DNA from 4 places in the Streptomyces sp. NPDC041124 genome. Region 1 is predicted to be linked to each of the others. Evidence: riboswitches for the same ligand, from Rfam matches in the RefSeq annotation. Region 1 holds a riboswitch; each other region holds the start of a gene.
The links. A riboswitch is a leader RNA that binds a small molecule or an ion and turns the genes downstream of it on or off. The one in region 1 is predicted to bind cobalamin.
Positions count from the first base shown of each region.

Region 2: another riboswitch for cobalamin. It lies ahead of ACZ6A9_RS04660 (cobalamin biosynthesis protein); the one in region 1 lies ahead of ACZ6A9_RS11790 ((2Fe-2S) ferredoxin domain-containing protein).
Region 3: another riboswitch for cobalamin. It lies ahead of ACZ6A9_RS13425 (energy-coupling factor ABC transporter permease); the one in region 1 lies ahead of ACZ6A9_RS11790 ((2Fe-2S) ferredoxin domain-containing protein).
Region 4: another riboswitch for cobalamin. It lies ahead of ACZ6A9_RS15195 (GHMP family kinase ATP-binding protein); the one in region 1 lies ahead of ACZ6A9_RS11790 ((2Fe-2S) ferredoxin domain-containing protein).

Region 1 covers NZ_JBVIYR010000004.1:21,184-23,356, forward strand. The annotation lists gene ACZ6A9_RS11775 (DUF6531 domain-containing protein) at 1-249, shown strand, start outside; gene ACZ6A9_RS11780 (hypothetical protein) at 251-532, shown strand; gene ACZ6A9_RS11785 (transposase) at 587-922, opposite strand; gene ACZ6A9_RS11790 ((2Fe-2S) ferredoxin domain-containing protein) at 948-1,325, opposite strand; cobalamin riboswitch at 1,414-1,562, opposite strand; gene ACZ6A9_RS11795 (ferric reductase-like transmembrane domain-containing protein) at 1,595-2,173, opposite strand, start outside.
Region 2 covers NZ_JBVIYR010000002.1:59,307-61,479, reverse strand. The annotation lists gene ACZ6A9_RS04660 (cobalamin biosynthesis protein) at 1-846, opposite strand, end outside; cobalamin riboswitch at 968-1,103, opposite strand; gene ACZ6A9_RS04655 (hypothetical protein) at 1,280-1,501, opposite strand; gene ACZ6A9_RS04650 (inorganic phosphate transporter) at 1,533-2,173, opposite strand, start outside.
Region 3 covers NZ_JBVIYR010000004.1:393,094-395,266, reverse strand. The annotation lists gene ACZ6A9_RS13430 (energy-coupling factor ABC transporter substrate-binding protein) at 1-373, opposite strand, end outside; gene ACZ6A9_RS13425 (energy-coupling factor ABC transporter permease) at 370-1,080, opposite strand; cobalamin riboswitch at 1,111-1,293, opposite strand; gene ACZ6A9_RS13420 (PadR family transcriptional regulator) at 1,508-1,846, shown strand; gene ACZ6A9_RS13415 (HAAS signaling domain-containing protein) at 1,843-2,173, shown strand, end outside.
Region 4 covers NZ_JBVIYR010000005.1:80,044-82,216, forward strand. The annotation lists gene ACZ6A9_RS15190 (cysteine synthase family protein) at 1-32, opposite strand, end outside; gene ACZ6A9_RS15195 (GHMP family kinase ATP-binding protein) at 29-901, opposite strand; cobalamin riboswitch at 1,138-1,362, opposite strand; gene ACZ6A9_RS15200 (ferric reductase-like transmembrane domain-containing protein) at 1,572-2,173, shown strand, end outside.

The DNA.
Region 1 (2,173 bases):
GCCGAGGTGTCAGCGATGACGGGGCTACCGTTCCGGAAGGTCGGCGGTCTCAACGTCATCGTGAGCGACATGCTGCGCTGGGGACCCGGTGCCCGGGCGATCATAGGAGCATGGCCGAGGAAGGGCGTGGGCCACTACTTCAATGTCGCGAACATCGATGGAAAGGTGGTCTTCCTCGACTTCCAGTCGGGCAAGGCCAATCCGGCGCACAAGAGATACCGCGACTACTACGTGATGAGGACCAACTGACATGCTCGACCCGGAAGAAGCCGAGCGCAGGGCCGCGGAGTTCCTCACGGAGGAAAGCAGAGCATGGGGGCTGTCCTCCAACGTGAGGATCATTCCCGAGTACTGCTTCACGGACAAGGGACGGTTCATCGCTCCCTACGACCATGTCGAGTACCTCGATCACGGACGTCAGGACATGCAACTCGGCGGGAACCTGCCCGTGGCCGTCGACCTGAATACCGGAGCGTGCTCCTTCGTCACCTGGGAGGAAGCGGACGACCTGATGGAGCGTGACCTGCTCTGAGTTCGAGCAAGCGGGTCAGCCCGGTGAAGTAGCGGATTGCCGTGCCTTCTGGCCTCAACGGCCGAGTGAGCACCGCTGTAGGACTACTGGAAAGGCACGGCAGTCCGCGCGCACGCAGTCGGACCCGGGTGATCGCGACGCTGCCGCGTGCGAGCCCCTGCCGTACGTCTGGGTGTGCGGGTCGTGGCGCAGGCGGGTAATGACGATGCGGTGCAGGGCGGCGTTGGCCTGCCGGTCGCCGCCGTAGTTGAGCCGGCGCGTGCTCCGCCGGCCGGAGGAGTACTCGATGGGGCTGACTCCGCAACGGTTCGAGTAGCTGCGGGGCACCTGTCCCAGGTCTGGCAGCCGGCGTGAAGCAGCAGCCGGACCGGTCACGCCCGGCGCGCTCACACCACCACCGTGCGCGTCCGTACGGTCAGGAGGCCGTACGCCGTCGTGGCGGCGTGATGGCGTACAGGTCGAGGATGTCCGGCCGGGGTGCGACGCCCGGTCCGCCGGCGCGTGCCCAGGCGGCGATGTCCTCGGTCGCGTCCGGGTCGTTGACCAGTCCGAGCCAGACGGGCCGGGCGCCGGCGGCGCGGCCTTCGGCGGAGGGCTGTACGACGACGACGTTGGCGTGTTCGCAGGCGTCGAGGCAGTCGGAGACACGTACCGGTGCCGCGGCGCGCAGGCGTTCGGTCTGAGCTGTGTGGTCGACGCCGGTCACCTTGGGGCTGCCGCAGCAGCAGTCGCGGCAGACGACGATGCGGCACGGCACGGGGTCGGTGGCCGTTGCGGGCCTCTTGTCGTCCATCGTTCGTCCGGTGGGCGTTGCGGGCACGCGGTGCCGTCCCTCTCTCCGGGGAGATCCGCCCCGGTGGTCGTCGAGGAGGCGACCGCGTGAGTCTCCTGGCTCTCGGGTCGATGCTCGTCCCGCCCTTCCCACCCGCTGCCGGGCAGTGGCCTGTCGGAACTCGCTCGCCGATCACAGTGGCGGGACCGCGCCGGATTCACACCGGCTTCCTCGTTCCGCCGTCGCCCTGTCGTCGGCCATCATCCCATCCCGGGGCGCCGTACCGGCCGTCAGTCCGTCTCCTGGGCGTGAGGGGCCGTCACGGGCGGGTGGTCCGGGCGGTCCCGTCCGCCGTCACGGCCCGACACCACCACGACGACCAGCCCGACGACGACGGCCGCTACGGCGGCCCGTCCCGCCGCCCGCACCCACCAGTCCGGCCGGGCCGCGCCCCCACCGGGGGAGCCCAGCCGTTCGGCCCGCCGGGCCGGTCTCAGTAGACGCAGCAACAGCAGTGCCGCAACCGGGAGTTGCAGCAGCCACAGGACGGTGCGCGGCCACTCCCCGTACCAGACGTTGGTTCCGTACAGCAGCGTGTGCCACACGCTCAGCACGTACACGACGATCACGAACCGGTGCAGCCGCCGCCAGGTGTTCGCGCCAATGCGGTGCCGGACGTAGAACAGCAGTCCCAGCGGAATCGCCAGGTACAGGGCCCCCTGTCCGAGCGGGATGGCGATCTCGCCGGTGCCGGAGTCGTACCAGCCGGGCACGAAGCTGTCGGCGAAGGCCACCCACAACCGCTGCGCCCAGTCCACCTTCGTCTCGTAGCGTACGAGTTCCGCCGCGAACATCAGCGCGTGCGCGAA
Region 2 (2,173 bases), on a different contig from region 1:
GTCGGGGACGGCGACGGCCCGGCCGCCGCCGTTGAGCACCGGCCGGTGCTCGACCCGGCCGCCGTAGGAGAGCGTTCCGCCGAGCCGCACCCCGAGCGCACCGGCGAAGGACGCCTCGACGGGGCCGGCGTTGGGGCTCGGGTGCCGGTGCGCGTCGGCCCGCCACGCCCGCACCGCGCCGCGCGGATCCGGTCCCGCGGCGGCCGCGAGCACGGCCGTCAGCCGCGCACCCGGCCAGCCGGCGACGTCGTCGAGGCGGGCGGAGGCCCAGCCGTAACGGCGGTGGCGGGGGGACTTGTGGCCGACCATCGCGTCCAGCGTGTTGACGGCCCGGAAGCCGAGCAGGCCCGGCACACCGGCGACGGCGCCCCACACGAGCGCCCCCACCACGGCGTCCGAGGTGTTCTCGGCGACCGACTCCACCACCGCGCGGGCGATCCCGTCGGCGTCCAGCGCCTGCGGGTCCCGGCCGCACAGGTGCGGCAGCCGTGCCCGGGCCGCCTCGACGTCCCCCGCCTCCAGGGCCCGGCCGACGGCACGGGCTTCCCTGGCCAGCGAGGTGCCGCCGACGACCGCCCAGGTGGCGACGCCGGTCAGGGCGACGGAGGCGGCGGGGGAGGAGCGCACACAGCGGGCGGCCAGGCCGCCCAGCGCCACGGCGCCTGAGACGCACACGGCGGTGTGCACGGCGCCACGGCCCCGGTCGTCGCGCCACAGCACCCGTTCCACGGCAGCCGCGGCCCGCCCGAAAGCGGCGACCGGATGCCCACGGCGGGGATCGCCGAGCAGCAGGTCGCCGAGGAGGCCGGCGGCGGCGCCGTACGCGAACACGCGATCGGCACCCATGGGTCAGCCGGTGACGGATCCGGAGGGAACGGCCCCGGAACGGGGTGGGGTGTCGCTGATCGACCTCGACAGGCTGCCGCGCATGGCGATATGTCCTCACTCAGGGTGTCCGCGCCCTGGTTCGACGAGACCGGCGGTGAGAGTTCCTGGCTCCCGGGTGTTCACCCGGTGACAGTGGCGGGACCGCGCCGGAATCGCACCGGCTTCCTCTCCTGCCGCCGTATTGGCTGTGGCAGTCCACCACGGCCCCCGAAGGGCCGTCAACCTGCCGTTGACCTGCGAGGCTGAAGTGTGCCGAGATCCACAGAGGGGTTCCGGTGGGTGAACCGCGGGCGAAGGCGGGCACACGTCGGCGGGCGGTGCGGGAGCCGTGGCTCCCGCACCGCCCGCCGGACGGTGGCGATCCTGGATCAGGGCATGATCCGGTCCGCGGTCAGGCCATGATCAGGTAGATCCCGTAGCCCACCGCGGCCGCGCACGCCGCGAAGCAGGCGTAGGCGCCGGTGACGGCCAGGACCGCGGACTCGCCCTGCGCGGCGGCCCGCTCGCGGCGCGACAGGCCGGTGATGCCGAGGGTGAACAGGGCCACCAGGGCCACGGTGACCACGAGGCTGACGCCGAAGACGGAGCCGAGGGCTGCCCAGTCGATCTGCATGGTGCTTCTCTTCCTTCGTACCGGTTCGCGGTCAGACGGTGGTCTTGGCCGGTGACGCCGGGTCGTTGGGTGCCGGGATGGTGGCCGCGAGCTCCTCGCTCACGATGCCCGCCGGGGGCGGGGTCACGGCGGCCATCGCCTGCGTCACCACGCCGGGCTCCTCGCCCGGGACGTCGTGGTCGTTGACGTTGGTGTGGTCGACGACCTCGCGCCGGGAGATCTTCCAGATGGCGAAGCTGGAGGCGACCAGGAAGACGGCCACGACCGCGGTGCCCCAGCTGCCGAAGCCGCAGATCCACTCGGCGACGGCCGCGACGAGGGCCGCCGCGGGAAGCGTCAGACCCCAGGCGACGAACATCCGCGTGGCGGTCGACCAGCGGACGACACCGCCCTTGCGGCCCAGGCCCGCGCCCATCACGGCGCCGGAGACGGAGTGCGTGGTGGAGAGGGAGAAGCCGAGGTGCGAGGAGGCCAGGATGACCGTCGCGGCGCTGGTCTGGGCGGCGAAGCCCTGCTGCGGCTGGAGGTCGGTCAGGCCCTTGCCCATGGTGCGGATGATGCGCCAGCCGCCGAGGTAGGTGCCGAGCGCGATGGCGACACCCGCGGAGACGATGACCCACAGCGGCGGGTCGGAGTCGGGGACGAGGACGCCGCCCGAGACCAGGGCGAGCG
Region 3 (2,173 bases), 370 kb from region 1:
CCGTCCGCTCTGCGGCTGCGTCGTCCCCCGCGCCGGCCTCGGCGCCGGTGCCCGCCGCGGCCCGCTCCCGCGCCCGTTCAGCGCCCTGCCGCCGCCCGCGCCGCAGTCCGAAGTAGTACGCGAGGACGCCCGCGCCGATCGCCGCCTGGAGGGCGAACAGCGCCGACTCGACCTCCCCGGACGGCGGTTCGTACAGGGGGGAGAACCACGGTTCGTAGTCCGGGTCGATCTCGGTGATCGCCGTCTCCGCCTCGGCGTCCGCACCGGTGAACGGCTCCTCCTTGTGGTCGCCGAGCCCGAGCGCCAGCGGCAGCACCGCGAGCGCGGCCACCAGGAGCAGCAGCAGAGCGTTGATCTTCGCGTCGCGGCTCATCGGGCCACCCCCTCCGCCGACTTCGCCGGCTTCCCTCCGGCCACCGAGGTGACCAGTACGCCGAGCCGGGTCAGCTCGCCCCTGCTCGACCGCACCAGCATGCGCATCACCAGCACGGTCAGCAGGCCCTCGCTCACCGCCAGCGGGATCTGCGTCACCGCGAAGATGGCCCCGAACTTGGCCAGCGCGCCCGGGAATCCACTGCCCGGGTCGGGGAAGGCGAGCGCCAGCTGCACGCTCGTCACGCAGTACGTCGACAGGTCGGCGGCGAACGCGCCGGAGAACACGGCCGCCATCAGCGGCGCACCCGACCGGCGCAGCAGCCGGTAGACGCCGTACCCGGCCCACGGGCCGACGACGGCCATCGAGAAGACGTTGGCGCCCAGCGTGGTCAGCCCGCCGTGGGCGAGCAGCAGCGCCTGGAACAGCAGCGTGATGGTGCCCAGCACCGCCATGACCGGCGGCCGGAACAGGATCGCGCCGAGTCCCGTACCGGTGGGGTGGGAGCAACTGCCCGTCACCGAGGGAAGTTTCAGCGCGGACAGGACGAAGGTGAACGCTCCCGAGGCGCCCAGCAGCAGTGTGCTCTCGGGATGTTCCCTCACTTCACGGACGAGCGACCGGGCTCCGTGGACGACGAACGGCGCCGACGCGACGCCCCAGGCGACCGCGTGCGCCGGTGGCAGAAAACCCTCGGCTATGTGCATGGCTCAGCAGACCCTCTCCAGCACCTCGTGGATGGTTGACGCGCCTTGGCCGGTCTCCTGGCTGACGGGTACCACCGCCCGTGCTCCGCCTTCCCGGGTTCCGAAGAACCCAGTGGCTGCCCGTGAGGGCCGGAGCCGGACTTCCCGATCACAGTGGCGAGGGCCGCACCGGTATCGCACCGATTTCCCGTCACCAAGGCGTGGTGACAGTAGTGCCCGTTCCGGTCCGGTGACAAGCCGCCACCGGGGGCGCGCGGACGGTGAGGCGTCCACCGGTCCGTGCGTCCTCCCGTGCCGCGCGGCGTTCAGGGTGTCGGACGGCGCGGCGTGCGGAGCGCCGGAGAGCGGGCGTTCGGAGCGCCGGAGGGGAACATTCACATTGTTCGGGGGGTGACATTAGTGTGCGGCACACAGTATCGTGTGGGTTGTGTCCGTAGAAGAACTGACCCTGAGCCAGGCGCAGGAACTGCGCCGCGGGACGGTGGTGCTCGCCTGTCTGGCGCTGCTCCGGAAACCGCAGTACGGCTATGCGCTCCTGGAGACGCTCGACGACGCGGGGGTCACCGTCGACGGAAACACGCTGTACCCACTGCTGCGGCGCCTGGAGAAACAAGGGCTGCTGACCAGCGAGTGGAACACCGACGAGTCCCGGCCGCGCAAGTTCTACCGCGTCAGCCCCGACGGATCCCGCGTCCGGGAGGGCCTGGTGCGCGAATGGCAGGAACTCGTCGCCTCGATCTCACGACTCACCAAGGAGAACGAATGAGTACGGGGGTGCTCACCGAGCGCTACGTCCACGAGGTCGTCCGGCGGCTTCCGGCCGACCAGCGTGACGACGTGGCCCAAGAGCTCCGCGCCACCATCGCCGACACCATCGACGGCCGGGGCGGCGACCACCGGACGGCCGAGCGGGAGGTGCTCGGCGAACTGGGGGACCCGGTGCGGTACGCGGCCCAGTACACCGAACGGCCGTTGGTCCTCATCGGCCCGGACCTGTATCCCGCCTATGTTCGCGTGCTGGTCACCCTGCTGGCCGGCGTGCTGCCGGCCCTCTCCCTGGGGCTCGCCCTGCTGGAGGTGGCCGACGGCGGCG
Region 4 (2,173 bases), on a different contig from region 1:
TTCAGGGCGTCGGCGATGTGGGGGTGGATCACCCGTAGCCTCCTTGGGCGAAGGTGCACTGGTGGCCGAGCGAGTGGAAGAACGCGGAGAGTTCGGACTTGACCTCGGCTCGCGGGCGTGAGGCGAAGAGATAGCCGGCCAGGCAGCCGGTGTGGGCGACGAAGACGCCGTCGGCGCCGAACCGCTCACGGTGGGCGTGCAGGCTGCCGAAGGTCGCCTTGGGCAGCACCTCCTGAGACAACGCGGCGCTGGTCGTCGCGGCACGGGCGACGGCGGCCGGGTCTCCCGAGTCGAAGCCCTTCACCAGATCGGTCAGGCACCGTCGGTACTCCTCGCCGCGGCGCCTGTAGTGGTCCAGCAGCAGGGGAGTGACGGCGGCGGTGTCCACCGTGCCGGGTTCCGTGACGAAGGCGGTGTGGAAGCCGAGGCCCGGGCCCAGTCGCCGCACCACCCGGTGCCGCCCGCTGAGGTACAGGGCGAACTCGTCGAGGAAGACGCTGTCGGCGCGCTCGATGCCGGCCAGGACGCCGAGGACCACGTCCGTGTCGTACGGCAGGGAGAAGACGCGGAACAGACAGCGCAGCGTCGCCACGATGTCCGCCGTGGAACTGGCCATCCCCACGCCCACCGGCAGTTCGGAGCGGGTGTGCCAGTCGCCCGGTGGCAGGGTGAGGCCGTAGTGGTCGAGGAAGAGCCGCGCCGCTGCCACCGACTTCTCCCCGAGGGGCGGGGCATGTGGCTGAGGACCGGCCGCCGTCCTCGGTGTGAAGTACACCCAGGAGTGACGGTCCACGGGAAAGGACACCACCGCGATCTCAGGGTCGGTGCCCGCACGCAACGGGCCCTGGTACAGCTCGCCCAGAGTGCCGTGGCAGACACCGGACACCGTGCCGCCGGACACGTCAGGTTCCCGGAGGACGCCCGCGGCGGGTCCGAGTGTCGTCGGCCCCGGTCCGTCGGACGGCACGTGGACCCGGGGTCGGTACGGCCGACGCGAACCGGCTGGGTTCCGCACACCGTCCTCCTCCGTACCGGGCCTTGAACACCGAGAGGGAAGGAGGCGCGGCCATACGCACGACGTACGACCACCCATACCGCCGACCCAGTCCACGAGGTCACGTGCACAGCCCGCGCGGGACGCGGGCGCAGTGGCAGGTCTTCGGACTCGCGGGCACGTCCTCACCGTTCGAGGACACCTACCGGCCGTCTCTTCCCCGGCCCTGACGCGGGCCCAGTGACATCGACGGCTTTCGTTCCCACTTACCGCTGCGGGACAGTCCCGGATTCGCACCGGGTTCTCTCTTGCGTCGCACCACCGGACGTCCGGGCGGACGGGAGGCGCGAACCGACTGCGTGTATCAGCGCAGAGGCGCTCGTATTCCTGCGACAGTGGGGCTTCGGCGGTTGTCTTGAATGTGGAGGGGAGGCAGAAACCAGGTGTGCCCCGCGCAGTTCTCGTGGCGGCTCTGGCCGGACAACACCTCTGGGGATCACTCCCTCATCAGCCAGACTTGTTGCCTCACGCCACATGCGCACCGCTGCTGCGATGGCCCGTGCCCGGGAGGCCCCTGATGACATCGGACACGAGGCCGGACGAAGACGGGGCAGCAGTCCCGCCCGGAAGGCAACGGCTTCCCGGCGACCGCGTCGCCCTGCGCGGCGACCTGCGGGCCGCCCTGCCCGACGCCACCGCGGCGGTGGTGGTCACCGTGCTCGTGTTCGCCCTCCTGTGGGCGCGCATGGAATCGGGTGCTTCGGACACCGTCGCGGTCATGCCGTTCATGGACGACCCCGGCACCTACTGGATGTACCTGCTCAGCCAGGCGTTCGGATGGTCGGGACTGCTGTGGGCCTGGGGCACGGTCATGCTCGGTCTGCTCCTGTCGGGACCGCGCCCCGCCCGGCTGCCGGTCTCCCGGCAGGTACTGGAGCGCTGGCACCGCACCACCAGCCTGACGACCATGGCCCTGATGTTCGCGCACGCGCTGATGTTCGCGGCCGAACTCGTACGCTACGAGACGAAGGTGGACTGGGCGGAACGGCTGTGGGTGGCCTTCGCCGACAGCTTCGTTCCCGGCTGGTACGACTCCGGCACCGGCGAGATCGCCATCCCGCTCGGACAGGGGGCCCTCTACCTGGCGGTTCCGCTGGGGCTGCTGTTCTACGTCCGGCA